2 linked regions of the Prochlorococcus marinus XMU1402 genome follow. The protein of the gene in region 1 interacts with the protein of each later gene in a pairwise test. Links are inferred from orthologs where the notes say so. Each region holds a gene or a part of one and is shown on either strand. Other genes may lie near its edges.

Evidence for each region.
Region 2: the proteins of HA141_RS09130 (region 1) and ftsZ interact in binary tests that used the Escherichia coli proteins (3 or more experiments, as listed by UniProt). The link is inferred for Prochlorococcus marinus XMU1402 from one-to-one orthologs.

What each region holds. Positions count from the first base shown.
Region 1 is NZ_JAAORD010000002.1:524,446-536,912, forward strand. Bases 88-2,962 are described here. They hold HA141_RS09130 (rod shape-determining protein), read right to left. Parts: upstream 2,114-2,962; coding sequence 1,061-2,113; downstream 88-1,060. Other genes in these bases: HA141_RS09120 (hypothetical protein), read right to left, coding at 88-307; mreC (rod shape-determining protein MreC), read right to left, coding at 307-1,056; HA141_RS09135 (single-stranded DNA-binding protein), read left to right, coding at 2,247-2,618; HA141_RS09140 (DedA family protein), read right to left, coding at 2,615-2,962. Outside these bases: more of HA141_RS09120, read right to left, coding at 1-87; more of HA141_RS09140, read right to left, coding at 2,963-3,274; ahcY (adenosylhomocysteinase), read right to left, coding at 3,277-4,695; tRNA (adenosine(37)-N6)-threonylcarbamoyltransferase complex ATPase subunit type 1 TsaE, read left to right, coding at 4,747-5,184; HA141_RS09155 (carbohydrate kinase family protein), read right to left, coding at 5,142-6,140; HA141_RS09160 (alpha/beta fold hydrolase), read left to right, coding at 6,230-7,144; HA141_RS09165 (RpoD/SigA family RNA polymerase sigma factor), read right to left, coding at 7,129-8,130; mgtE (magnesium transporter), read right to left, coding at 8,240-9,637; HA141_RS09175 (FluC/FEX family fluoride channel), read right to left, coding at 10,012-10,377; HA141_RS09180 (hypothetical protein), read right to left, coding at 10,381-10,710; gyrB (DNA topoisomerase (ATP-hydrolyzing) subunit B), read right to left, coding at 10,707-12,467. UniProt on the Escherichia coli protein: Forms membrane-associated dynamic filaments that are essential for cell shape determination. Acts by regulating cell wall synthesis and cell elongation, and thus cell shape.
Region 2 is NZ_JAAORD010000002.1:232,231-250,152, forward strand. Bases 4,826-7,802 are described here. They hold ftsZ (cell division protein FtsZ), read left to right. Parts: upstream 4,826-5,744; coding sequence 5,745-6,860; downstream 6,861-7,802. Other genes in these bases: HA141_RS07425 (hypothetical protein), read left to right, coding at 4,826-4,843; HA141_RS07430 (cell division protein FtsQ/DivIB), read left to right, coding at 4,840-5,565; panB (3-methyl-2-oxobutanoate hydroxymethyltransferase), read left to right, coding at 7,017-7,790; hemW (radical SAM family heme chaperone HemW), read right to left, coding at 7,783-7,802. Outside these bases: HA141_RS07400 (FAD-binding oxidoreductase), read right to left, coding at 1-401; HA141_RS07405 (amidohydrolase family protein), read right to left, coding at 438-1,673; tRNA (N6-isopentenyl adenosine(37)-C2)-methylthiotransferase MiaB, read left to right, coding at 1,948-3,342; HA141_RS07420 (D-alanine--D-alanine ligase family protein), read left to right, coding at 3,355-4,422; more of HA141_RS07425, read left to right, coding at 4,433-4,825; more of hemW, read right to left, coding at 7,803-9,006; HA141_RS07455 (PIN/TRAM domain-containing protein), read left to right, coding at 9,103-10,212; HA141_RS07460 (ATP-dependent Clp protease proteolytic subunit), read left to right, coding at 10,253-10,915; HA141_RS07465 (ATP-dependent Clp protease proteolytic subunit), read left to right, coding at 10,942-11,553; ilvC (ketol-acid reductoisomerase), read left to right, coding at 11,664-12,653; adenosylcobinamide-phosphate synthase CbiB, read left to right, coding at 12,641-13,666; HA141_RS07480 (chlorophyll a/b-binding protein), read left to right, coding at 13,719-13,964; HA141_RS07485 (hypothetical protein), read left to right, coding at 13,965-14,177; HA141_RS07490 (hypothetical protein), read right to left, coding at 14,172-14,429; HA141_RS07495 (hypothetical protein), read right to left, coding at 14,486-14,731; HA141_RS07500 (hypothetical protein), read right to left, coding at 14,786-15,043; and 2 more genes. UniProt on the Escherichia coli protein: Essential cell division protein that forms a contractile ring structure (Z ring) at the future cell division site. The regulation of the ring assembly controls the timing and the location of cell division.

The sequences.
Region 1 (12,467 bases):
ACCTAAAATGTCCCACCAAAATATCACTATGAATTTTTATTCTGCCAAACCATATTCCACATAAAATTAAACCTGGAATTTGAGTAAAACTACCTTCTAGCGTTAAGGAATCTAAAATAAGGCCTAAAAAAAAACCAAATACTAATCCGTTCATTGATCCATTAATCATTGACCATGGCAACAACCAAAATAAAGGCCAATATGGCTGAATACCTAAAAATCCAAGCCAATTTGGATGCCATAAGAAAATAATTGGAACAAAAATTAAACATATTATTGATAATTTATTTTTGAAAAATTTATTCACTAACTTTTTACTTTTACAATTTGCACCCAATCAATTACTTGAGGTTTTGCTAAAAGAAGTATTTCTGCCATTTTCTTGCCTTTAAATGGCCTATCTATAGATTTGACAATGCCAATAGGGATATTTGGGGGTAACAAAGTACTGGCTGGAGAAGATGAGACAAAATCCCCGACTTTTATATCAGCATCTTTTGAATAAAGTATTAAATTAGGATAATCCTCGCCTGAACCAATAAGTAGTCCATTTATCTGAATTCTATCCACCCATACACCTACTTTACTTTCTGGAGAAGTTAATAATATTACCGACGAAGTAAAAAAAGATGTACTGCTTACTCTTCCTAATAATCCACCGGGTCCCATAACATAACTACCAATTTCCACCCCATCTTTTGAACCTTTATTTAGGGTAATTTGTCTCCACCAACTACCTGTTTTTCTTGAAATAACCGCAGCTGAAATAGTATTACTATTAGATGATTCTTTAAGGTTTAAAATTTCTCGCAATCTTTTATTATCTCTTTTAAGAAGATTTAATTTTATTAGAGATTCTTGTTCTGAGCTCTGAAGAATAACTTCTTTTTGAAATTGACCTGGCCAAAAAGGCTTTGAAATCAAATAATAAAAATCCTTATAAAGAGAACCTTTTGATATCCTTACAAAAACCAAAAATAAAAAAATTGCAAACAATATCCAATTTTTCTTTTTATGCCACCAACGACTAGTAGAAATTCGTCGGATATTTAACATAGTATTAATCTCTTATCGCGTTTCTAATAAATTCTGGAGTATCCACAACTCTTTTAAGTGTTTTAAAATTATCCAAAACCTCTCCGCAACCATTTACTACGCATAGCAGTGGATTTTCGGCTATGTGAGTAAAAATTCCCGTTTCATCACTCACCAAATCATTAATTCCTCTTACTAAAGCTCCACCCCCTGCGAGCATAATACCCCTATCAACAATATCTGCAGCAAGTTCAGGAGGAGTTCTCTCTAAAGTTCTTTTTACAGCTTCAACTATTTTGCTGAGTGGATCAGCCATGGCTTCTCTAATTTCTCCAGATGTCAGAGTAACTGACCTAGGTAAACCAGACAAAAGATGTAACCCTCTTACCTCTAAAGAGGTTTTATCGAAATCGTCATCTGGAAATGCTGAGCCAATTTTGATTTTAATATCTTCTGAAGTTCTTTCTCCAACAACTAAATTGTGAACTTTTTTAAGATAAAGTGCAATTGATTCATTAATCTCATCGCCAGCTATTCGAACAGATTCACTTAATACAGTTCCACCCAGACTTAATACAGCAACCTCTGTAGTGCCACCACCAATATCAACAATCATAGTTCCAATTGGCTCAGTTACTGGTAAAGATGCTCCTATTGCCGCTGCCACAGGTTCGTCAATTAAGTGAACTTCTCTAGCTCCGGCTAATCCAGCCTCTCTTACTGCCCTTCGTTCAACACTAGTAACTCCGCTTGGAATACCAATAACAATCCTTGGAGCTAATAAGCCCTTGCCTTCATTACATTTTTGAATAAATGTTTTTATCATTTGCTCTGCCGCATCAAAATCTGCTATGACCCCATCTCTGAGTGGTCTAACTGCTCTGATATTGCCAGGCGTTCTTCCTAGCATTAACTTTGCTTCTTTACCAACTGCCAATGGAACTCCTTCTTCTAAATCCATTGCCACCACTGAAGGCTCTTGTAAAACAACCCCCTTCCCTGATACATGTATAAGAGTATTAGCCGTTCCCAGATCTATGCCAATGTCTCTAGAAAATTTAAATCTGTTGAAAATCACGATAAGAAATCTTTTTTTTCAATAATATATCTATTTTTTGTTGAGCTCTAACAATTCTTTCATTTAGTTATGAATAGCACTTAAAACTTTGAGCAAAAACTCAAAATATGAGTAGTATTAAAAAAAAAATTTTATGCAAATTAACACTATTAACCTAGTTGGTAGAGCTGGAAGAGAACCCGATGTCAGATATTTTGAATCTGGGAGTACTGTCGCTAATTTTACTCTGGCAGTTAATAGAAGAAGCAGAGACGAAGAGCCAGATTGGTTTAATTTAGAGATATGGGGCAAACAAGCCCAAATTGCAGCAGATTACGTTAAAAAAGGATCTTTAGTTGGAATTACAGGAAGCTTTAAAATTGATAGTTGGAAAGATAAAAATACTGGTGAAGACAGATATAAACCAGTTGTCAGAGTAGACAGGTTAAATTTGCTAAGTTCAAAAAAGGAATCTGAAAATAACCAATATTCTAATAGTAATAACTCTAGTGAAATTCCTTTTTAAGCTCTATTTTTTTTTAAAAATCTAATAAGTATTCTTATAAAAAAATATAAGAAAATTAAAATTAAAATTGGCTTTACAACATATTTAATTTGATCTAAGTAAGTTTCAATGATTGGATAATTTTCACCAAATAAATAACCTGCATAAGTTAGAAGTACTACCCATATCAAGCTCCCAAATGTAGTCCAAATCAAAAATTTTCTTAATGGCATAAGTTCTATGCCAGCGGGAACTGAAATAAGAGTTCTTATGCCTGGTACTAAACGCCCCCAAAAAACTAAAGAAACCCCGTATTTATCAAACCATCTTTTACTTTTAATTAAATCATTAGAAGAAATACCCAGATATTTTCCTTGTTTATCTAAAAAATTTGAAAGTCTTTTTTCATTTACTAATCTACCTAAGTAATACCAAGGCAATGACCCTAAAATAGTACCAAGTAATCCACAAAAAACTAAAATATAAAAATTTAATTTTTGTTGATAAACGAAAAAACCTCCCAAAGGCATAATAATTTCCGAAGGTATTGGGGGTATTATGTTTTCTAAAAACATAGCCAAACAAATAGTGAGGTATGCAATTATTGAATTCTTTTCAACAGCCAAGCTAATGTAGTCGGGGATTGAAGTAAGAAAATTTACAAAAATTAGGCTCAAACTTAATATCTATAAAGCTCTGGTTTATAAGGTCCATCTACAGAAACATTAATATAATCAGCTTGTTCTTTGGTTAATTTTGTTAATTTTGCACCAATTTTATCAAGATGTAATCTAGCTACCATTTCATCTAAGTGTTTTGGTAAAACATAAACCTCTTTAGAATATTCTTCGGATTTATTGAAAAGTTCAATTTGAGCTAAGACTTGATTAGTAAAAGAATTACTCATAACAAAACTTGGATGTCCAGTGGCACAACCTAAGTTGACTAATCTACCTTCAGCTAAAAGGATTATTTTATTGCCACTCGGTAAAGTTATGTGATCAACCTGTGGCTTAATATTCTCCCATGGATAATCTTTCAATGAAGCCACATCAATTTCATTATCGAAATGGCCAATATTACAAACTATGGCCTCATCTTTCATCTTGACAAGATTCTCGTTTTTTATTACCTGATAGTTCCCAGTTGCCGTAACAAATATATCTATATCCTCCACAACATCGTCCAATGTAACGACGCTAAAACCTTCCATTGCCGCTTGAAGAGCACAAATTGGATCAACTTCAGCAACTTTTACAATTGCACCAAGTCCTCTTAAAGACTGGGCTGAGCCTTTACCTACGTCACCAAAACCCATTACTAAAGCAACTTTCCCAGCAATCATCACGTCAGTAGCACGCTTTATGCTATCAACTAAAGATTCTCGGCAGCCATATAGATTATCAAATTTGCTCTTAGTTACTGAATCATTAACGTTAATAGCAGGAAAAGGTAGAGCATTTTGCTTTTGCAGTTGATAAAGTCTTGCAACTCCAGTTGTAGTTTCTTCAGTGACGCCAATAATATTACTCTTAATTCTAGAATAAAAGTTACTATCATTTTCCAACTTGTATTTTATAGATTTGAATAAAGCAATTTCTTCTTCATTACCAGGATTATTTAAAACAGATAAGTCTTTTTCTGCTTTAATACCAAGTATCAATAATCCAGTTGCGTCTCCCCCATCATCAAGAATCATATTCGGAGAGTCGGAGCCCCAATCAAGAATGTAGTGAGTATACTGCCAATATTCATCGAGAGTCTCACCTTTTTTTGCATATACAGAAATTCCTTGATCTGCGATAGCTGCAGCAGCATGATCTTGAGTTGAAAAAATATTGCATGAAGCCCATTTCACTTCTGCGCCAAGATCAACAAGAGTTTCTATTAATACTGCTGTCTGAATAGTCATATGAAGGCTTCCAGCTATTTTTGCACCTTTTAGTGGTTTTTCAGATTTATATTTATCTCTTAGCGCCATTAATCCTGGCATTTCTGTTTCGGCAATTTTAATTTCTTTGCGACCAAAATCTGATAAAGAGATATCAGCAATTACGTAATCAGGTGTAGAGGTCTTAAGTGAATTTGCGATAACCATATCTTGTAAATACTTTTTCTACTAAACTATAAATGATTTTTGAGTAATTTTGTGTTTGTTGAGAATTTAGAAGAAACTTTAAATTTAGGAAAAAAAATTTCACACAAATTAAATCCCCAATCGATTGTTTTATTACAGGGTCCTATTGGAGCTGGAAAAACTTCATTTGTTCAAGGGATTGCTAAAGGCCTATCAATCTCTGAGGAAATTACAAGCCCTACATTTGCTTTATCGCATCACTATAACTCAGGAAAAATTCCACTAATTCACCTTGATTTATACAGATTAGAAAATGTTTCTTCAGCAAGAGAAGTTTTTTTTTCAGAAGAAGAAGAGGCAATGCAAAAACAGGCAATTTTAGTAATTGAATGGCCAGAATTAATAGAACCAGTTATTGATAATTTCTGGAAAGTAGAAATTAGTTACGCAAAAAATTATGGAAGAAACTACGAAATAAGAGATCCAAAAAATTTATTAACCTTCTCATAATCGGGCTGTTGCTCAATGGCGCCTTCACCAAGACAAGTCAATAATCCACAAACACCTGCGAACTTAATGCAATCTTCAACCTCTAGTTTATTTGAAGGGTAGCCAGAAGAAATTAATTTTGAAATTAAGCCAGCTAGAAAAGCATCGCCTGCCCCAGTTGTATCAACAATTTTTTGTGAAGTTGGGTTTTCGGTAATTCCCTGGAATCTATTGATGTACCATGAAACGGGGTTTTTCCCATCAGTTATTATTACATCTGGCCTATTAGACAATTGTTGAGAAATTAGCAAGGGATTTTCATCCTCAAAGAACAAAGTTGCTTCCTCCTTAGCAAGTTTTAAAACATTTGCATGATTTAAAAAGTTCTTGATTAAATTAACTCTAGCCGCTTTACTAATTTCTGATGAAAAACTTGAATGATCCCAAAAGACCTCTCTCCAATTCAAATCAATAACTACTTTGACTCCCAATTTTTTAGCCTGTTCAAGAAGAAAAAAAATAGTCTCAGCTGATCTTGGAGATGATAATAAGATCGTTCCTGTAACCAAATATTTTGTTTCCAGAAAAGATTTATCCAAATTTAAAATTTCTTTTTCGATTAATTTCTTACTTAGAACTTCATCTGCAAAGCATGAATGAGGACTTTGCTCAAAGCCTGAAAAAAAACGATCTCCAAATTGATCTCTATCTACATTAACCACGCGAGTAGCTGAATCATTATCTAATTGCAAGAAATCTAAATTAACGTCTAATTCATTAAATTGAGTAATAAATTTTTTTCCATAATCATCATTACCCAAACTTCCTATAAATGTTGAATCTATTTTTAATTTTCTTAATGCACAAGCAACATTCGCCGGAGCACCTCCCAAAAAATCTGTAAATCCCTGATTTGATTTATTTCTAATTCTGTCTATTAAAGCCTCTCCTATGCATATGACCTTTTCCCTTTTCATAAAATTAGCGCTTTTTCTTAACTTAGAATAATTTATTAAAAACGAATAATTTTTTTTTGAATTAAAGTTTAATTAAAAGAATATTATTTGTGTCTTTAAATAAATCTGAAACTTGGAAATGGGAAAATTGGGAAATTTCATGGTCTCTATCAAAAGAATCTACTTCTGAAAAAGATATTAAAATTTTATTAGTTCATGGATTTGGGGCATCAAAAAACCACTGGAGACATAATCAAGATTTTCTTGGTAAATTTTCTAACTGCTACGCAATTGACTTATTAGGATTTGGAAAAAGCAGTCAGCCAAGTGCTTTATTAAATTACGAACCTTATAAAGCAAGCTCAATTAAATATTCATTTGATTTATGGGGTAATCAGATATCAACATTTTGTGAAGAGGTAATAAAATCTCCTGTTTACTTAGTAGGAAACTCAATTGGTGGTGTTATTGCATTGAAAGCTGCTGAAATTCTCAAAGATAAATGTAAGGGAGTCATTTTGATTGATTGTGCACAAAGAACTATGGATGATAAACGTTTAAAAAAAAGCAATATCTTAATGAATCTACTGAGACCCGTTCTTAAAACGATAGTCAGACAAAGAGTAATTAGTAATACACTTTTTACAAGAGCTGCTAATCCAAAAGTTATAAAGAAAATACTTGAACAAGCTTACCCTTCAGGAAAAAATATCGATGATGAATTAATTGAAATACTATATCAACCGACTAAGAGGTCAAACTCTAAAGAAGCATTTCGTGGCTTTATTAACTTATTTGATGACTATCTTGCTACAGACCTGTTCGATAAGATTCACAAACCAATCCAATTGATCTGGGGAGAAAAAGATCCCTGGGAATCTTTAAGTGAAGCAAAAAAATGGAAGAAAGAATTTAGGAATATTAAAAGATTAGACATTATTGAAGGTGCTGGACATTGTCCTCATGATGAAGAACCTGAAAAGACAAATAAATTAATATTAGATTTCCTTCAAGAGACAAAATAAGCTTCCACGTTATCACTAAGCCTTCTCAAACCTCGTAGTCCATCTCTTTCTAGATTTCTTACACGATCTCTGCTTATCCCCAATACCCTTCCTATACCTGTAAGAGACATTGGCTCATCACCATCCATACCATATCTCATCCTTAAAACTCTACATTGCAGATCAGGTAATTGATGTAAAAGAGAATGAAGATCACCTCTCATACAATCCATTTCTATTTGTTCATCGGGTAAATCCTCACCACCTGCTAATAAATCTAGTAGAACAGTATCCTCACCATCACCAACTTTTGTTTCTAGACTTACTGGCTGTCCAGCTTTGCACATTAAATCTTTAACGTCTTCTTCAGGAAGCTCTACGTATTTCGCAAGTTCACTAACTGTTGGAGTTCTAGACATTTCTTGACTCAACTCCCTTTGACCTTTTTTCAACTTATTTAGCATTTCAGTTATATGAATTGGAAGTCTTATTGCCCTACTTTTTTCAGCGATTGCTCTAGTGATACCTTGCCTAATCCACCAGTATGCATATGTTGAAAACTTATAACCTCTGGCTGGATCAAATTTTTCAACTCCTCTTACCAATCCAATAGTTCCCTCTTGTATTAAATCTAATAACTCCATATTTCTTTTAGTATATTTTTTTGCAACACTTACGACCAGCCTTAGATTTGCGGCAACCATTCTTTCTTTAGCTCTCTGTCCAGCTCTTAATCTTTTTTTGATGATGGAAGTAGACATATTTAGTTTGATTGACAATTCTTCAATACTTGGCTTATCTCCTGTTAATTCAATAATTTCCAATTCTGCCCTTTCGACTTGCATATATTCTTGGACCTGCCTACCAAGAGTGATTTCTTGCTCGTGAGATAGTAAAGGAACTCTACCTATATCTCTCAAATAAGATCTAACAAGATCGACATCGTTACTAGCTTTTAGACTTGATATTGTCGCTAATTTATTCTCACTTAATGTTTCAGAAGACATGAAAGCTAAATGTTGTTTTGTAAACAATACCATTAAGAAATGTAAAGTTAAACAAAAAAATCCACAATTTTACAAAAATGAGAATTTATACCTAGTTGATTAGGGTTAATTAAGAGTTTAACAACCATTTTGCAGTACTTAGATAAATAAATACACCTGCAATATCAGTAACAGTTGTTATGAACGGAGAGGACATTAGGGCTGGATCTAATTTCATCTTGTCAAAAAGTAAAGGGAGAATAGCGCCGGTTGTAGCAGCTAAAGTCGTTATTGATATTAAGCTTATCCCTACCGCAGAAGCTATTAAGGGACCTTCTCCTTGCCACCAAGCGAAAGGGAATACCACTAACATCATCAATATCCCCAAAAGAGCTCCTGTTATTGCCTCTTTAACCACTGCCTTAATGGCTCCAAGAGACTTCAATTTTTGAGTACTTAAACCTCTAATGACAACAGTTGAACTTTGAGCACCAACATTTCCTCCAGTTCCTATAAGTAGAGGGATAAATGCAGCTAATAAAACTATTTCTTTCAATATTTGATCATTCATAGCAATAACTTTTGTTGTCAAACCATTTGCAAAAACCAAAATTAATAACCATAAAATTCTTCGACGAGCTATCGTAAACAATCCACTTTGAAAATAATCATCTTCATCACCAGGTTGAACCGCTCCTGCTGCATAAATATCTCTTGTTGCTTCTTGCTCAATAACATCAATTAAATCATCTACAGTTACAATTCCAACAAGTCTTTTTTCTTTATCAACAACTGGTAAAGCTAAAAAATCATATCTTTGAATTGCTCTTGCGACCTCTTCTTGATTCGTATTAGTAGAAATATTAACCACATCTCTGGTCATAACATCTCCAATTGGCTTAGAGGGTTCAGCAGTGACAAGATCTCTCAAAGAAAGAATACCCGTTAAATGCCTTTCTTTATCCGTAACATATAAGCTATAAATTGTTTCTGTAAATGGAGCTCTTTTTCTGACTAAAGCAAGGGCCTCTGCCGCTGTTTGCATTTCTTTAAGGTCTATGAATTCAGTTGTCATTAACCTTCCAGCAGTTTCAGGCTCATACCCAAGTAATTCAGCTGTTACTTTCCTTTCGCCGGGACTTAAAGCGGACAAAAATTTTCGTACAACTTTTGCAGGTAATTCATCAAAGAGTTGAACCCTATCATCAGGGGACATTTTCTCAACTATTTCTAAAACTTCTCCTGAACGAAGTCTATCTAATAAAGTTTGTTGAACTATTGGATCTAAATATTCATAAACCTCAATTGCCTCATTTTTCTTTAACAAACGAAATGCTAAAGCCTGCAATATTAATGGAAGACTTCCAATAGCATCTGCGATATCTACAGGTTGAGATGGTTCTAGAAGTAACTTTGCCTCATCATAATTTCCTGCGACGAGCAAATCTTCAAGTTGAATAGTAATATTTTCTCGAGTACTTAAATCTGAAGATAAAGATGTAACCGTTTCATGATTATTTTCATTCATAAATATAATTCCCTTTCAAAGTGACATCACTATTATATGAAATCTAATTAATTTTTCTACTGATCCAGAACCCGAAATACATCGTGAATAGATTTATGAAAATGATCAAATTTAAAAAAATTATAAATTTAAGCCAATCTCCTTGATTAAGAATTGGGTACAAAAAATATATAAATCCACTAAACGATGTGAAGCAAGAAAAAAAACCACTTAATAAAATTTTTTCGCTTGTGTAACTTAATTTTTTACTGATAATACAACCAACGAAAAATGATCCAATTATTGAAATAATAAAGTTATTTTCTACAAATAATCTTAAAAAAGTTGCTAGATAACAAGCAATTAGAATATAAAAAAAATTTTTTATTTTCACTTTAAAATAATTTAATCAAATAAAAACCTAAATAAAAAAACATAAAAGAAAAAAATATTACTTCAATATAGTGAAAAAATAATTTGAAGAATTTCCTTTTTTTAAATAAATTAAATAGTTGCTTTATGAAGGAAGAAAATGTACTAAGACACCCTAAAAAACCTGTATACAATAAAAATAATATTTCATTATCAATAAAATTTAGGGCTACTAAAATTCCCAAAAAAAATGAAGCAACAAAGTTGACGATAGTATTACTCTGAATAGCAAAACCTATATTTATCTTAAAATTATTTTTTATAAATATTCTTAGTATTAATCCAAAAGTGCTGCCAATTAAAATAATAGCTATTGAATAAACATCCAAAATTTACATTTTTATCCAGCCTTTTAAAATCTTATTAGGATTGTCTAGAAATTTATTAGAAGCCAATTCAACCCTAACCCAAGTTTCGCTTTCGCTGACTTTCCAATTTCGCAAAATTGACAAAGTTGTACCTATATCAAGAACTAATAATTCATTAGCATGAATTTCAGGAGAAGAATAGAGAAAGGTATTGGAACTCAATATTATTTCATTTGTATTATGAGAAAACTTATTTTGGCTTAAACTTTTTTGAATTCCACCAGCCGGTAACGTAATCGGCGCAATTAATGCAAAAATAATTAAGCAAAAATTCTTCAGAAGATTATTAATCATATATCTAAAGTTGCCAAATCTAGGTTACTACTATGAGTTTCAATAAATTCTCTTCTTGGTGCAACTTTATCTCCCATTAATATATTAAATATTCTGTCAGCTTCAAGTGCGTCTTCAATTTCAACCCTTTTCATCATCCTAGTTTGAGGATTCATAGTTGTATCCCATAATTGTTTTGGCATCATCTCTCCTAATCCCTTAAATCTTTGGATATTATAATTTGCATTTTCTCCAAAATCTGCAATTATGTCTTTCAATTGATTCTCGTTATAGCAATATTTATGATTCTTACCTCTTTCAACTTTATAAAGGGGAGGACAAGCAATGTATATAAAACCATTTTCAACAAGTTCTCTTTGATACCTATAAAAAAATGTTAATAATAAAGTTCTTATATGCGCACCGTCAACATCAGCATCCGTCATAATTACAACTCTGTGATATCTCAAAGAGTTAACATCAAATTCCTCTCCTTTAATTCCTAATCCAAGAGCTGTTATTAGTGACTGAATTTCTGTATTTTTATATATTTTAGTATCATCAGTTTTTTCGATATTAAGAATTTTACCCCTTAGAGGCAAAATAGCCTGAAAATTTCTATCTCTTCCTTGCTTGGCGGAACCTCCCGCAGAATCTCCCTCAACAATATAAATTTCTGATTCTGAAGGATCTCTAGAGCTGCAATCTGCTAATTTACCAGGCAAAGTTGAACTTTCAAGAACACTTTTTCTTCTGACCAATTCCCTAGCCCTTCTTGCAGCTTCTGCTGCATTAAATGATTGAATTGCCTTTTCAAGGATCAAATCTAAAATTCCAGGATTGAATTCCATATATTTTGTAAGAGCTTCTCCAATTAGAGAATCAACAATTCCTCTTACTTCAGTATTCCCCAATTTTGTTTTCGTTTGTCCTTCAAATTCAGGATCAGGAACTTTAACTGATAAAACTACAGTCAATCCCTCTCTAATATTTTCGCCAGCCAAATTTTTTTCAATATCTTTTCTTTTACCTCTTTTTTTTGCAAGATTATTGAATGTTCTTGTCAAAACTGTTTTTAATCCTTCAATATGAGTACCCCCATCAATAGTTCTAATATTATTGGCAAAGCCTAAAATATTATCTGAATAAACATCTGAACACCATTGCAAAGCTGCTTCTACATAAACATTTTCTTTCTGTGAGTCAACATAAATTATCTCAGGATGAATAGAATCCTTTTCTTTATTCATGTATTGAACATATTCTTTAATACCTCCTTGATATAAATAAATTTCTTCTTTGAAAGAACCATCAGACAATTGATTACGCTCATCTCTAAAAACAATTTTTACGCCCCCATTTAGATAAGCTAGTTCTCTTAACCTAGATGAAAGAAGATTATATTCAAATTCGATGCCTCCAGAAAAAATTGTTTTATCGGGTTTAAAACAAATAGTGGTTCCTTTTTTAAAAGGCTTTATGGACTGCTTTTTAGATTGCAATTCGCCCTGAGATAAACCTTTTTCAAAGCGTTGATTAAACTCACTACCATCCCTAAAGACAGTTACATTAACCCATTCACTTAAAGCATTAACTACAGATATTCCTACTCCATGCAAACCACCAGAAACTTTATAACCGCCACTCCCAAATTTTCCTCCTGCATGAAGAACAGTCAGTACAGTTTCCAAAGCACTTTTTCCCGTCCTTGGATGAACATCTGTTGGGATGCCTCGTCCATTATCTGAAATTAAAGCTGATCCATCTGCGCGAAGCAC
Region 2 (17,922 bases), 290 kb from region 1 along the record:
TATTTTTCTAATTGTTTATTCAAATCTCCCATGACACATCCAGACTGTACTTTCACAAAACCTGTATTTGGATCAAATTCTTCTAACTTATTGAAGTAACTCATCTGCATTACAACTCCTTTAAACAATGGAACAGCCTGACCATAATTGCCTGTACCTGAACCCCGTAAAGTAAGCGGGATAGAAAATTCCCAACAAATTTTCGCTACTTTCTTCACAGCATTATGATCACTAGGTCTTACCACCAAATCAGCAATACATTCGTCTAATCTTTCAGTAAGGATTGGAGAGTAGTTATAAAAATCTTTTGAAAGTCTTTTTACGTCGGATTGGCTTTCAATAATCTCTAAGTTTTTGACTTCCCTTAATTTGTCTAAAAATTTAAGACTATTTGATGTCATTAATAAAATTTCCTGTTTTATATATAAATTAGTCGATTAGCAATATAAATCGCCTTTTATATATACTTTTCTCTTTAAGTTAGTCGAAAAAACATCTGCCCATCTTTGTGCATCCAGAATTACAAAGTCAGCAGGGCAACCCTTTTTAATTAAACCATCCCATTTTAAATTTAATAGTCTGCTTGGAGCTAAAAAAATAGAAGATAGAGTCATTCTCTCCCAAGGATTTAGTTGAAGCATAGGTATCGAGCAAGACAACATATAAAAAGGGTCAAAATTACCAAATGGGTACCAAGGGTCTTGAACATTATCACTGCCCAGAGATACATCCACATGTGATTTTTGTAATTGCTTTATAGGCGCAACTGGTCTTTTTAATGATGTAGTTTTATCACTTCGATTGAGCAGCCAAAAATTTGTTAGGGGTAAAGCAATAACCTTAATATTTTTCTCAGCCATTTTTTCTCCTAAAAATAAAATCTCTCTATGACTTAGAGAAATAAGACTACTCAAATGACTACAAGTAATCGGAATACTATCAATTTTTAAATTTTCGATTGTTTCTAATAAAACTTTTATTCCTGCTCCAGGCTCGATAATTGACTCATCTATATGCAAATCAATTTCTAATTTATGTTTACTCGCAAGAAGAAGCATCTTTGCGAGAAATTTGCTTGTATTTTTTTTATTGAAAGGGGGTACAATAACTCCTCCTAAAATGCCTCCATTGGAGGAAAACATTTTTGCCAACTCTTCTCCATTAGAAGTATCCCAAAATTCCAATGGAGCTAGAGCAACAAATTGTAGAGTCAACTCAGATGAAAACTTTTTTTGTAATTTAAACAGTTCAATCCAAATATCAATAGATTGACTTTTATATGTATCAATATGACTTCTAATAGCTCGATATCCATTTTGTATAGCAAGTTTTAATGATTTCTCAACTCTTTCAAGGACCTTATCTGTGGTTCTAGTTTTATGTTCTTCAAGATTTACTGATAATGCTCCTCCATAGTCTGATTTCATATTAGGAAAGTCTGCCCATATAAATGATTTATCAAAATGCGAATGCGTTTCAACAAATCTTGGGAATAAAATATTTTTTGGTTTTGTAACTTTATTTTTTAAAGGCTTTAACTCAGAAACAAATCCATCCTCCCAACTAATGGAAACTGAACATAAATCCTCTACATCAATAATGAGGTTATCTATATCTTCTATTAAACAAAGGCTTCTAGGAATAAGAACCTCAGCCATACCTGAATTACTCAAATTTTTTAATTTTCTTTTATTTTAAATCATAAGAAAACTTTACTGAATTAGAAAATAATTCAAATTTCGCCAAAAGATAAAAATAACTATGAAAAATTACCCTTGAGTTGTTAAATTTATAAATGTGAGGCGGGCGTCGCCAAGTGGTTAAGGCAGCGGCTTGTGGCGCCGCTATTCGGGGGTTCGAATCCCCTCGCTCGCCCTCAAATAAATTGCAGCAAAATTATTTAACTTGTAATTTTGAATTAAAGAATCATAAAAAATTCCTAGTAAAGTGCTAACAAAAACAAAACCATACGAAAAAAATTTTCAAAAGAATTCAACTACTGGCAGTTATTGGATAACCACATTTGGATGCCAAATGAATAAGGCTGATTCTGAGAGAATGGCTGGGACATTAGAGAAAATGGGATATACCAGAGCAGATAATGAATTAAATGCCGATTTGGTCTTGTACAATACATGCACAATAAGAGATAATGCTGAGCAAAAAGTTTATAGCTTTCTAGGAAGACAAGCAAAAAGAAAGCACAAAACACCTAGCTTAAAACTTGTTGTTGCAGGTTGCCTTGCTCAGCAAGAAGGTGAGTCCTTACTAAGAAGAGTCCCAGAACTTGACCTGGTCATGGGGCCTCAACATGTAAATAATCTTGAGAATCTTCTGGGTAAAGTTGATTTAGGAAATCAGGTTGCTGCAACAGAAGAAACCTTCATTTCTGAAGACATTACAAGTGCAAGAAGAGAAAGCTCTATTTGTGGCTGGGTAAATATCATTTATGGATGTAATGAAAGATGTTCATATTGTGTAGTCCCGTCTGTCAGAGGAAAAGAGCAATCAAGATATCCAAATGCAATAAAAAGTGAGATCCAAAAATTAGCTGATGATAATTTTAAAGAAATTACTCTTTTAGGTCAAAACATTGATGCTTATGGTAGAGACCTTCCAGGAACAACAAAAGAGGGGAGAAAAGAGAATACATTAACTGACCTCTTATATTATATCCATGATGTTAAAGGAATTAGCAGAATTAGATTTGCTACGAGTCATCCAAGATATTTTTCAAAAAGGTTGATTCAAGCTTGTTATGAACTTGATAAAGTCTGTGAACATTTCCATATTCCCTTCCAAAGTGGAAATGATGAAATTTTGAAGCAAATGTCCAGAGGATACACTGTCAAAAAGTACAAAAAGATTATCGAGAATATAAAATCATTAATGCCAGGTGCATCAATCACAGCTGACGCAATAGTTGCTTTCCCAGGAGAAACCGAACAACAATATCAAGATACATTAAAGCTAATATCAGAAATTGGCTTTGATCAAGTGAATACAGCAGCATACTCTCCAAGACCAAACACACCTGCAGCAGTTTGGTCAAATCAACTTTCGGAAGAAGTGAAAAAAGCTAGATTACAGGAAATTAATGATTTGGTCGAGAAAACTGCTAGGAGTAGAAATCAAAGATATATCAACAATATCGAAAGCGTTTTAATTGAGGGTTTAAATCCAAAAATTCCCTCGCAAATGATGGGTAGAACTAGAACAAATAGATTAACTTTCGTAGAGATTCCCAAAAACATTAACTTTAATTTTTCATTAGGAGATGAAATAGATGTCAAAATAAATGAAGCAAGACCTTTTTCTTTAACGGGTGAACTTTATTTATAATTTTTTTTCAAAATGATTGGGGGAAAGAAAAAATGTATTGGGTTAATATTTGGCGGAGAATCCAATGAACATGAAGTATCTATATCCTCTGCAAAAACAGTTTTTCAAGCCTTTAATTCAGAAATAAACAAACAACGCTTTACTGTTAAAGCCTTTTACATCAGCAAATTTGGAGATTGGCTTGATAGTGATCTTTCAGAAAAAATTCTAGTTGGAGAAACTAAAAACAATACAACAAAAAAACAAGGAATTTTAAATCAAGAGAAAATTAATTTCCTTGACGGAATTGAATTTCAAGATGTTGATGTTTGGTTTCCTCTTTTACATGGATTTAATGGTGAAGACGGATCAATTCATGGCTTACTGAGATTTACAAAGAAACCTTTAGTAGGATGTGGAATTGTAGGCTCTGCAATTGGAATGGATAAAATTTTGATGAAAACAATTCTCTCAAATCTTAAATTCCCACAAGTTAATTATTTAGTTATTCAAAATGAAGATCTCAACGATAAAAAAGTTATAAATAAATTTGTTGATGAGATTTTAAAGAAATTAAATTTTCCTCTTTTTGTCAAACCTTCGAACTCCGGATCATCTCTTGGCATCTCCAAAGTTATAAATGAATCAGAAATATTAAAAGCATTAGAAAAGGCTCGAGAAATAGATACAAGAATCCTAGTAGAGGAAGGTTTAGAGGTGAGGGAGATTGAATGCGGAATAATTGGGAATTCAAAACTCTTAACTTCTGAGATAGGAGAAGTAAAGTACAAAAGTGATTGGTATGATTACGATTCAAAATATTATTCATATAATCAAATAACCATCCCAGCCGAAATAGATTCTAAAATTACAAGAAAAATTAAAGAAATTGCTATTCAAAGTTGTAGAGCACTAAATATTTTCGGTTTTGCAAGAGTAGATTTCTTTTTAGAAAAATCTTCAAATAAAGTTTTGTTAAATGAAATAAATACAATCCCTGGTTTTACAAAAAAAAGTATGTTTCCAATGCTTTGGAAAGCTTCAGGTTTAAATATTGAACAACTTGTGGCTAAACTGGTAGATATATCCCTAGATTTATAATTCAAATCAAATGATGCATGGACTTCTTTGGTTACCATTGCTTTTTATCTTTATATTATTGACTGCTCTAGGATGGTTAGAAAGAAGAAGGCAAAATCTTTTTAGGCGCTGGGCCAGTGGGTCAGAACTTTGTAAGTTAGATAGTTCAAGTGCAGCTTCTCTAAAAAATGGGGAATTGAGATGGAGTGCATTTGAAGCTGGTACATTTGAAGAAAAAGATAGTTTCACAATCAAGAAACTAGAATTAGTTGAATTAATGGCCCTTACTTCAGGAGAAGCTCCGCTTACAAATGAATCTCAAGGAAAGTGCAGGTTGAGATTAGTAGGTAATGGGAAAGAGATGGATGTACCATTTTCAGATGCAGATCAAGCGAGAAAATGGATGGAGCAATTAATGGAAAAAGCTCGATGTGATTTGTGAAAAACGAGAAAAAAATTGACAATAAAAGCTTTTTGTTACTTATATTATTTTTATTTTCGACAAGCTTAATAAGCCTAAAAACAATAAAAAAGGTAAATATTCAGGACATTAGAATTACTGGAAGTGAATTATTCTCTCAGAATGATGTCGTAAAAAATTCATCTTTAAAATTTCCAATTCGATTAATTTTAATTAATGCGCATTTTTTAGAAAAAGAGTTAAAACAAAATTTATCACTCAAGAATGTCTCAGTCAGTAGACAAATATTTCCCTTTGGTTTGAAAGTTAATATTAAGACAAGAACTCCAATTGCTTATGGTGAGAGAATATTAGATGACAAAAAAATATCAGGATTTGTCGATAAAGATGGGATTTTTATAAATAAAAAAAATTTAGCAAATATAGATTTAAACAACTTAACAATACAAGTATTTGGTTGGAAAGATAAATTCAAAAAATTATTATCAGAAATATTTATTGCCCAAGAGAATTATGACTTTGAGATCGTCAAAATAACTTTTTCACCAAATGGGTTTCTAACTCTTGAGGAAATAAATTTAAAAACAATATTCTTAGGATTTAATCCCAATTTAATAAATTATCAATTACAAATAATTAATAACTTAAAAAATGAATTAAAGAAAAAAAATTTTTCTGAAAAAATTGATAGTATTGATCTTACGGATCCGAATAAACCTAAAATAAAAGTGTTCAAACCCTAATATTTGAGATAGGATTTTAATTTATTTTTCTTAATTATTGTAGTGTTGGTTTGGATTTAGCATTTAAAACAAAAATATTTATTAAATGAATATTTAAGGTTTTTCCTCAACAAATTCCTACATATGAGCTTACTAAGTTCATAATGCATCCAACACAAGTATTAGATCCCTATTCAGAGATGAGCTTCGGTAACAATCCTAACTTTGATCAATCAAAAGAAATCCTTCCAAGTCAAAATGCCAAAATTGAAGTAATTGGCGTTGGTGGAGGAGGAAGTAATGCTGTAAACAGGATGATTGATAGTGATCTTGATGGGGTTTCATTCAGAGTTCTTAATACTGACGCGCAAGCTTTACTGCAGTCCTCCGCAGACCGAAGAGTTCAATTAGGTCAGAATTTAACAAGGGGGCTTGGAGCGGGAGGAAATCCAAGTATCGGCCAAAAGGCTGCAGAAGAATCTAGAGATGAGCTTCAACAATCTTTAGAAGGATCGGACTTAGTATTTATAGCTGCAGGTATGGGTGGAGGTACAGGTACAGGAGCTGCTCCAGTTGTTGCCGAAGTTGCGAAACAAAGCGGTGCATTAACGATTGGAATAGTAACTAAACCTTTTTCCTTCGAAGGCAAAAGAAGGATGCGTCAAGCAGAAGAAGGAATAGCAAGATTAGCAGAAAATGTTGATACTCTTATTGTCATACCAAATGATCGATTAAAAGAAGTTTCTGCGGGAGCCTCAATTCAAGAAGCGTTCAGGAATGCGGATGATGTTTTAAGAATGGGAGTACAAGGTATAAGTGAAGTAATTACCCGCCCAGGTGAGGTAAATCTTGATTTCGCTGATGTGAGATCAGTTATGACTGAGGCTGGGACAGCTCTTCTTGGTGTTGGAATAGGATCAGGTCGGTCTAGAGCTATAGAGGCTGCTCAAGCTGCCATTAATAGTCCACTACTAGAAGCAGGAAGAATTGATGGAGCGAAAGGTTGTCTTGTAAATATTACTGGGGGTAGAGATTTGACTCTTGACGATGTGAACTCAGTTGGTGAAGTTATCAGTGATGTAGTGGATCAAGATGCAAATATAATCGTTGGTCAAGCTGTTAATGAAGATATGGATGGTGAGATACAAGTTACCGTCATTGCAACAGGTTTTGATACAAACCAACCATTGAAGCAACAAAGAATTAAAAATAGATTATCAAATCAATCTTTCTACAATGTTTCCGATAACAAAGATTCAGGAGCAAATATCCCAGAATTTTTGAAGTTAAGGCAAAATAAAAAAAATATAGATTAATAGTTAAAATAAAGTGACTCGGTTATCTCGCCTGCCTCAAGCATCCCTTGTGGCTGCTACCTTCCGGTCCTGACCAGGTTTAGGCGTTAAAACCGCGAAAGGCCGAGTCAGTGATATATTAGCAATTCTTGATTAAAAAAGATACATAAATTTCTTATGTTACCTTCAGACCTCGTTAAATATAAAAAAAAATCTCGAAAAATAATTGCATTAACTGCATGGGACTCAATATCAGGATCTATCGCAGAACAAGCTAACGTTGACCTTGTCTTAGTGGGAGATTCTCTAGCGATGGTCTGTTTGGGATATAAATCCACACTACCGTTAACTTTAGAAAATATAATTTATCATACTAATGCCGTTTCAAGAGGGTTTAAAAACAATGCTGAAGATCAACCTTTAGTCGTTTCAGACATGCCTTTTCTTACTTACCAATGCGGAGAAGATAAAGCAGTTGAATATGCAGGAAAAATTATTCAAAACACTTATGCAAAAGCAGTTAAGGTAGAGGGGGCTGAACCAGAAATACAAAAAGTTATTTCTAGATTAATAAGAATGGGAATCCCTGTTATGGGTCATATAGGGCTTACTCCGCAAAGTTATTTAAATCTTGGATTAAAGAAACAAGGAGAGAGCTTAGAAAGCCAAGAAAAAATTAAAAAAGAAGCCTCAATTCTTGAAAAATTAGGATGTTTTTCAATAGTTCTTGAACATATTCCTGAGTTGCTTGCTAAAGAAATACAAAGTAACTTAACAGTTCCTACGATTGGCATTGGTGCAGGTAATTATTGCGATGGGCAAGTAAGAGTTACTGCAGACTTGTTAGGCCTTAACGATGATCAACCTCCATTTTGCCAACCAATCATTCAAGGGAAGAAATTACTTAAAGATAAATTAAAAGAATGGGTTGCCTCTGAAAGACTTAACTAATAGAATCCCACCATTTAAACATTGAGATAAGAATTTGATTGCTTAACTCCATACCATTTGGATCACTTAAAAAGAATCTATTTCCCTTCATTACTAATAGTCCACTCTCAAGAAATCTTTCCCATTCATTGAGCAATTTTCTAAAGTTACTTTTAAATCTTTTATCTTCCCAATTTTGTTCTTTAAATAGTTTGTAAATATCTACACCCTCTTTGAGTCTCAAACCTAACATTATTTTCTCATCTAATTCACGATAAGCAAAATCATTATTAATGAGAGACCAATCTAGGTTAAGTTCGTATTGCCTTGTTACCCATTCTTTGTATTCTTTACTAACTCTTGGCCTAGTAAGTTTTTGTCCCCAGGGAGAACTAGTGGAACCTTGTCCAAAACTCCACCAGCCTAAGCCGCTCCAGTAAACTCTATTATGCCTAGATTGATGCCTAGGGAGACAATAGTTTGAAATTTCATATCTTGAGTAGCCTGAGTTTTTTAAAATTAATTGAGTTGATTTACTATTTCTAAAAGAATCTTCATCACTTGGAAGTTGTAATTTACCTAAATCAACTAATTTTTTAAAAACAGTTCCATTCTCAATATTTAGATCGTAAATGGATATATGCGGTGGTGAAAATGTTATTGCCTCTTTTAAATCTTCTTCCCATTCTCTTAATCCACTTTGGGGTAAGTTTTGAATTAAATCTAAGCTCCAGCTTTTTATTAAGCCAAAATTATAAGCTTTCTTCAACCATGAACAAGATTTTTTAGCATCTTCTCCCAAATGCCTCCTCCCAGATTTTTGAAGTATCGCATTATTAAAACTTTGAACTCCAAGACTAAATCTATTTATCCCAGCATTTATGAAACCATAAAGATCATCTTGATTAAAACTTGCTGGGTCAACCTCCATAGTGATTTCTGCACCATAGTCAACTCCATAATTTTCTTTAAAAAGATCAATTAACTCTTTAATTTGTAGGGGATCCAAGATTGATGGCGTACCGCCACCCACATAAATTGTCGAAAGAGGTGATTTATGCTTAATTGACAATATTTCTTTATATAAATAATTCAAATATTCTTTAACAGTTTTACTTCCATAACCTTGTAAAGTTTCAACTTTGTTTCCTAGTGGAATAACTGCGAAATCACAATAAAAGCACCTTCTATGGCAAAAAGGGATGTGCACATAAGCACTTCTTGGAAACTTATTCATAATTTAAATACATTTTTAAGCTCCAATAAAGTATTAAGGATCGAAAAAAATAAAATCCTTATTTACTCAATTAATAAATCCTAGTAGATTATAGATATGACAGATATCTTAGTATTAATTTTATTTGTATTGTCTGGGGCTGCTTCAGGATGGCTTGGCGTTGATTTATTGCCAGTAGACATACTAAAACAGGTATCTAATGTAGAGGGTTTTAGAATTGTTTTAGCAATAATCGGTTTTTTTATTGGATTAGCCGCTGGCTTTGTTTTTCTTCAACTTAGAAAAACCTTTCTTGATCAAATAAGGACAATGCCTACGGATTTATTGATAAGTAGGTCTGTTGGCTTAATTTTAGGATTACTTGTTGCGAATCTCCTTCTTGCTCCAATATTATTAATTCCTTTCCCTAGAGAAGTCTTTTTTGCAAAACCTTTAGCAGCAATATTAAGCAATATTTTCTTTGGTGTGCTTGGTTATAAGCTGGCGGACACCCATGGTAGGACATTATTGAGATTATTTAATCCAAATAATACTGATGCATATTTGGTTAATGAAGGGATACTCCCTGCAGCAAGTCCAAAAATTTTAGATACCAGTGTAATTATTGATGGCAGAATAAATGGCCTATTAAGTTGTGGTTTGCTGGAGGGACAATTAATTGTTGCTCAAAGTGTAATTGATGAATTACAAACTTTAGCTGACTCAAGCAGCAATGAAAAAAGGTCTAAGGGTAGAAGAGGTCTAAAATTGTTAAAAGAATTAAGAGATTCATATGGTAGAAGACTTGTAATTAACCCAACAAAGTATGAAGGTAATGGGGTAGATGAAAAACTATTGAAAATTACTGAGGATATGACAGGGACTTTAATTACCGCTGATTATAATCTTTCTCAGATTGCAGAAGTCAAAGAATTAAAGGTTATGAATTTGAGTGATCTGGTTATTGCTTTAAGACCAGAAGTACAACCAGGAGAATCTCTTAATATTAAAATCGTAAGAGAGGGTAAAGAAAAAATGCAAGGTATAGGTTACTTAGATGACGGAACAATGGTGGTTATTGATGAAGCAAAGAATTTTGTAGGAAGCAGATTAGACATTGTCATAACAGGTGCATTACAAACTCCTACTGGAAGAATGGTCTTTGGAAAACTGATAAATAATCCTGAGTCAAACAAATCTTTTAAATCACCAGCGACACAGGGCTAAATCTAGCTAGAATCAAAACAATCTTATTTTTGTGATACAAATGACTGTATCTGCTCCTTATTACGGCGAAAATACCGTTATGAGGACTCCACCCCCTGATCTACCTTCCCTTTTACTAAAAGAGAGAATTGTCTACCTAGGTTTACCATTATTTTCCGATGATGATGCGAAAAGACAATTAGGAATGGATGTTACTGAGCTAATAATTGCTCAACTTCTTTACCTTGAATTTGAGGATCCAGAAAAACCTATCTATTTCTATATAAATTCAACTGGGACAAGTTGGTACACTGGTGATGCAGTTGGTTTCGAAACAGAGGCTTTCGCTATTTGCGATACAATAAGCTACATTAAGTCTCCAGTTCATACAATTTGTATTGGACAAGCAATGGGATCTGCTGCAGTTATCCTTTCATCTGGAACAAAGGGACAAAGAGCTGCTCTTCCGCACGCCTCAATAGTTTTACATCAGCCTATAAGCGGAGCAAGAGGTCAAGCAACCGATATTCAAATAAGAGCTGAGGAAGTTTTAAAAAATAAAAAATCAATGCTGGAGATTCTCTCTCGTAATACAGGAAAGACTATCGAACAACTTTCTAAGGACTCTGACAGGATGAGTTATCTTAACCCTAAAGAGGCACTAGATTATGGAGTTATCGATAGAGTACTCACTAGCCAAAAAGATTTACCAAATAAAATTTAACTCTTACAAAAAATTATTTTAAAATCATGCCAATAGGAACTCCAAGCGTACCCTACAGACTTCCAGGAAGTCAGTATGAAAGATACGTAGACATTTACACAAGACTAGCTGTTGAGAGAATCTTATTTCTTGGTCAAGGAGTTGATGATGCAATTGCTAATAACATTGTTGCTCAAATGCTTTACTTGGATTCAGAAGACAATTCCAAACCTATTTATTTATACATAAATAGTCCAGGTGGTTCAGTTTCAGCTGGTTTAATGATGTACGATACCATGAAATATCTCAAAAGTGATGTAGTAACAATTTGTGTGGGGCTTGCCGCATCTATGGGCGCATTTTTACTTGCTGCAGGTACTAAAGGCAAAAGAGTAGCATTACCAAATAGTAGAATCATGATACATCAACCTCTTGGAGGCACCTCACAACGTCAAGCGAGTGATATTGAGATAGAAGCTAATGAAATTTTAAGAATGAAAGATATGTTAAATATGTCTATGGCTGATATGACAGGGCAAACATTTGAGAAAATTGAAAAGGATACTGATAGAGATTATTTTCTAAGTGCAGAAGAGGCTAAAAACTATGGCTTAATTGATAGAGTAATCACAAATCCAGACGAAGCGAAACAGTATTGAATTTTAAAAATAAATTTTTTAATTTTCATTTTTAAATTAATAATATTTTGGTTTATTTACACCTTTAATGTCTAAAATATTAATTATCAAATGCAAAGAAGCTACGACTAATGACCCAACTCTTTTACGACACAGATGCAGATCTAAGCCTTTTAAATAATAAAACAATATCAATCATTGGATATGGTTCCCAAGGTCATGCACATGCCTTAAACCTAAAGGATAGCGGTATGGATGTAATTGTCGGATTATATAAAGGAAGTAAGTCTGAAAGCAAAGCTATTAATGATGGTCTAAAAGTGTTTAGTGTTTCTGAAGCTTGCGAAAAAGCAGACTGGATTATGATTCTCCTCCCAGATGAGTTTCAGAAAAATGTTTACCTTAAAGAAATAGAACCAAACTTAAAAGAAGGAAAGATATTAAGTTTTGCTCATGGCTTTAACATTAGATTCGGACTTATCAAACCTCCAAGTTTTGTGGATGTTGTAATGATTGCCCCAAAAGGACCTGGACACACTGTTCGTTGGGAATATCAGAATGGTCAAGGTGTTCCTGCCTTGTTCGCAGTTGAGCAGGATTCTTCTGGCAGTGCAAGATCATTAGCGATGGCTTATGCTAAAGGGATCGGTGGAACCCGAGCTGGGATACTTGAAACAAATTTCAAAGAAGAAACAGAAACTGATCTATTTGGCGAACAAGCTGTTTTATGCGGGGGCTTATCAGAACTTGTCAAGTCAGGATTCGAAACTCTTGTAGAAGCAGGTTATCAACCAGAACTTGCATACTTCGAATGTTTACATGAAGTTAAACTTATTGTTGATCTAATGGTGAAGGGAGGTTTATCTCAAATGAGAGATTCCATTTCCAATACTGCAGAATATGGAGATTATGTAAGTGGCAAAAGACTCATCAATAGTGATACAAAGAAAGAAATGCAGAAAATTCTAAAAGATATCCAAGATGGAACTTTCGCTAAAAATTTTGTAGAAGAATGCGATAAAAATAAACCCTTAATGACAAAATTAAGAGAAGAGAATTCAAAACATGAAATCGAGAAAGTAGGAAAAGGTCTGCGCTCTATGTTCAGTTGGCTGAAATAAATTTATTTTTAATATTTCTTGGAGCAATCGGTTTTGATTTGTTGATCGGCGATCCAAGATTCTTAATCCATCCTGTTCAAATAATTGGCTTTTACATAAAAAAATTATCTGATTACTTCATAAATAATTTTGGCGAAAATAAAAAGATTTTATTTTGGGGCGGTTTCACTGTCGCTGTTTCTACTATTGGAATTAGTCTTAGTTTAGGAAAACTGATAGAACTTAGTTTTGCGCAATCAAGAAATCATTTTTTTAGTGGCTTGTTGATTTTTTTTGGACTTTCAAGTTGTATTGCAACTAGGGGACTTATTTCAAGTGTAAAAGAGATTGCTGAGCTAATAGAAATCAAGGAAATTAATGACCAAAATAAGAGAATAATAGAAGAGAAAGTTCAAAGAATAGTAAGTAGGGATGTTAGGGCATCTTCTTTAGAACATCTTTTGAGATCAAGTACCGAGAGTTTAACCGAAAATTCTGTTGATGGAATATTTGGGCCATTATTCTGGATTTTTATTGGAGTTATTTTTATGAAGTTTTCAATTTTCCTACCAGGACCTTTGTCACTTGGTTTTTCTTATAAAGCGATAAGTACTTTAGATTCAATGATAGGTTACAAATATGATTACTTTAGATATTTAGGTTTTTTCAGCGCAAAAATCGAAGATATTTTTACTTTTGTCCCCTCAAGATTAGTTTTAATCACATTACCTCTAGTTAGTTCCAAAGTTAATCAGTACAAATTAATAATAAAAAAAAGTTATCTTGATGGTAAAAAATATGTTTCACCTAATGCTGGAATTTCAGAAGCTATTTTTGCTTATATTTGCGGGATTAAATTGGGAGGAAAAAGTAAATATAAAAATAATATTATTGAAAAGCCAATAATCAATCCCACTGGAGATAATTGCAATGGAGAAAAAATTAAATTAATTTGTCAATTAATTTTGAGATTACAATTTTTATGGATAATAATTTTTGTCTTAATTTTTTCATTAATTTCGAGTTTAGTTTGATTTAATAATAAATTAGTTTAAAAATTATTAATATAAAAAAAAAGAAAACTCTATGCAAGAAAAAGACTCTTCAATGGAAAATCAAAATGATGATTTTACTAATAAATCATCAACTGATAATAAATACTCAAAATGGATAGACAATCAAGGGGATGAAGTAAAAAACGTTTTTGGATTTAATAGCAGTGCTGAGCTTGTGAATGGTCGAGCAGCTATGATCGGATTTTTAATGCTCATATTAACCGAGTTAGTATTTAGCGGCAGGCCTGTGACCTCTTCAATCTTTGGTATTAATTAAATGGAAGAAAAAAAATCTAATTCAATAAAAGTTTTCTTATACATTTCTGTATGGGTAATAATTTGGGGAACATTAGGCTCTTTTATAGATTATCCTCTATATAAAAACAAAATCTACTTAGAAGGAAGCATATATCAGTATCTTACATTCTCAATAACAGCGATAGTTTCCATTATAGGTGCAAAGTTTTTTTATAAAAAATTTGAATTATAAAAATTTGTACCTAAATTTCTTAATAATTTTAGCTGGTTCTCTATTTTCATTTGACTCGTAGAGTATCCACTGATGAGTTTCAGTATCATGATCACAATCATAATTTCCAGATAAGTTGTCATAGCTTGAAAGATATGAATGACAATACTGATCAGCCTCAAAAGCAGAGTCATAACCTGTAAAGAAATATATTAATAATAGAGCAAGTACCAACATAAAAAATACTTGAAAAATTAAATTAACTATCTTCATAAGAATCTCTAAAATTTAAATATATCACTTAAAAAATTTTTTCGATCTCAAAATAATTAACGACCAACATTAAAAATAAAGTCATGAAATTCTTGATTATTTAAATATAGGATGACTAGCATTATTAAAATAATATTTAAGCCTATTACTATTGATCCAAAAATATTTATTTGTTTTTTCCCTGGCAGAGTATAAGTAAATTTCTTACCTTTAAGAAAAGCAGCTAAACCTTTTTTTTCTTTTTTAGATTCTGTTATTCCAGCATTATTCTTAACTTCATTTTCAGAAAAACCTTTTACCATTACAACTCAAATAACAGACTTATAATATTCCAAAAAAAGAAATAATTTTAGTAATTAACAATTTTTATTCACAAAGGGAATCATAAATGAATTTTTTTTATTAGAGTAATTTTTTAAAAAATAAGCTTCAATAAGTTCCGACTGCAAACCTAATAAACTAGATTGACATTTAAACCTATTTTGATCGAATACTAATAATTGAAGTTTTTCTATTTGAAAGATTAATTCTCTACATTCTTCGTTTTGGGAATCTTTAATACATTCACTCGATTGTTTTATAATTTTTGACTTTGTTGGTATTGCTTCTGCCATAAGGAAGTTAGAAAAAAATAAAAATTTCAGGAATAAAATAGTTAAAAACTTCATTAATTCTTGAGTTATAAAATTGAAAGTTGAATTAAAAATAAAAAAATAGTTATTTCCATATTATTGATATTCATAAAAAAGATGCCCTAAAAGAGCATCTCCTATACAAGAAAGAAATAGATTTTAAAGATTAACCTTGAACTCTATCCTTAAAAAGTTTACCTGCTGAGAATGTTGGAACTCTTTTAGCAGGTATTGCTATTTTTTCGCCTGTCTTAGGGTTCAATCCCTGTCTTGCAGAACGATCTCTTGGCTCAAAAGAACCAAATCCTAGTATGGAGACTTTTTTGCCTTCCACTACTGAATCAACAATAGTCTCAATAGTCGTATCAACTATTGAAGAGACAACAGTTTTTGTTTCTCCTGTTGCAGCAGACACCAGGTTTACTAAATCAGCTTTGTTCATTGAATTTTAAAGTAAAGCAGAGATTAAATAGACGTGAATTTTAATCAAGCCTAAAAACCTCGAACTTGCACATCATATGGAGCAAATACGAATACGGCAACCGAAAATGCCGGTGGCGCAAAGCTTTATACATATTTTAGGGGCTTTTTTAACTATATTCATTTAATTTTATACTTGCTGATTTTTCTTATATAAAAAAAGCCTCTTTAACCATAAAACAGTAAGAACTATTGGTACCACTTGATTTTTCCTTAAGAAATCTAACTTCATTTGTCAAAACGATTAATGTGAAAAGTTAACGGATCTAAGAATAAGAACAATATATTATATTTTATTAATTTTCAGATATATTTCCTTCTCATCACATGAGAAAGTCTGATTTGTATTTTGAAATCAAGAAAAATCTGTTTTTTCATTATTTAACTGTCTCTCCGAATCATTTTCTTTAAAGCTTATTTGGATGTATAAATTACAATAGTTCAATAAAGTTAATATTCTCTGAGATTTAATGAAATAGATTTGTAAAACCTCAAATTTAAAGGCTTTTTTTCAATTTTGCATCTATTATTCAAATATCATTAAATTGAATAAATTTTCACATTATTCCATTAATTAAGGAGACAGTGAATTATATAAATAAAGGGAAACCATTTCCTTTAGGAAGTTCTCTTACATCAAAAGGAGTTAATTTTTCTTTAGTTGCCACAAATGCAGAATATGTGGAAATCTTATTTTTCGAAAACGCAAACTCTGAATTCCCCAAAACGGTATTTAAATTAGATCAGAAGAATAAGACCGGTCCTTACTGGCATGCTGAAATAAGCAATTTAAAAGAAGGTTGCATTTATGCTTTTAGGATAAAACAAAAAAATAATGGGATTAATAATAACTACGAAAAAAAAGTTTTACTCGATCCATGTTCAAGGGGTATTACTGGATGGGAAAGTTACATAAGAGAAAATGCATTAAAAATCCATGAAAATACAAATTCTTGCCTTAAAAGCGTTGTTTGCGATAGAAAATTATTTAATTTTAAAGATTATCCTAGGCCGAAACATTCATGGGAAGAAACAATTATTTACGAACTTCATATCAAAGCTTTTACCCAATCAAATGATCAAGATGAAAGTTGTTTTAAGAAATTTTTAAAAAAAATTCCGTATCTGAAAGAACTTGGCATTACGGCAATAGAATTACTTCCAATTTTTTGTTTTGATCCAACTGATGCACCAAATGGTTTAGAAAACTTTTGGGGTTATAGTCCAATTAATTGGTTTACCCCACATTTTGAATATCTTTCAAATGAATCTGCCGAAAATAATAGAGAGGAATTTAGAAGATTAGTAGAGGAATGCCATAAAGCGGACATTGAAGTTATCTTGGATGTTGTATTCAATCATACTTCTGAAGGAGATTCTCAAGGGCCAGCAATATCATGGAAAGGTATAGATGAAAATCTTTATTATTTTATAGGAAAAGATAAAAATTATCAGGATGTCTCTGGGTGTGGTAATACTATTGCAGCAAATAGAGGATTAGTTAGAAAACTAATCATTGAATCATTAAAATGTTGGGCAAGTGAATTTGGTATTGATGGTTTTAGGTTTGATTTAGGAATTGCTTTATCAAGAGGAGAAAATCTTTCGCCACTAGATAATCCTCCGATTTTCGAAGATATAGAATGTGAACCAGAACTTATTGATATCAAGCTGATAAGTGAACCATGGGATTGTGGTGGTTTATATAAATTAGGTAATTTCCCGTCTAAACATACTTTCACATGGAATGGTCATTATAGAGATGACTTAAGGAGATTTTGGAAAGGAGATAAAGATACAGCTTGGAATATGTGCGATAAAATAAAGGGTAGCCCATCTATTTACAAAGAAGATAATATTTACCCAAAATCAATAAATTTTATTACTTCACATGATGGATTCACCCTTAAAGATTTAGTGACATTCAACATGAAACATAATTTTGCTAATAAAGAGCAGAACCGGGATGGTGATAACCATAACAACTCTTGGAATCATGGGATAGAGGGTCCAACGACAAACATATTAATCAATGATTTAAGAAAAAGACAACAAAAAAATCTTCTTCTTAGTTTACTCATATCTAAAGGTGTTCCAATGTTACTTATGGGTGATGAAATAGGAAGGTCCCAAGGTGGCAACAACAATTCTTGGTGCCAAAATAATTTAATAGGTTGGATGAATTGGGATCATAGTCAACAAGATTTGGAGTTATTAGATTATTTTAAATACGTTATAAAAATTCGAAAAAAACTTATAAAAATTTTTAATCCATCATTCATACCCAATAATCTAAGCCATGAAAATAATCCAAGATACCATTGGCATGGAACAAAATTAGATAGCCCCGATTGGAGTAGTTGGTCTCATACAGTTGCCTT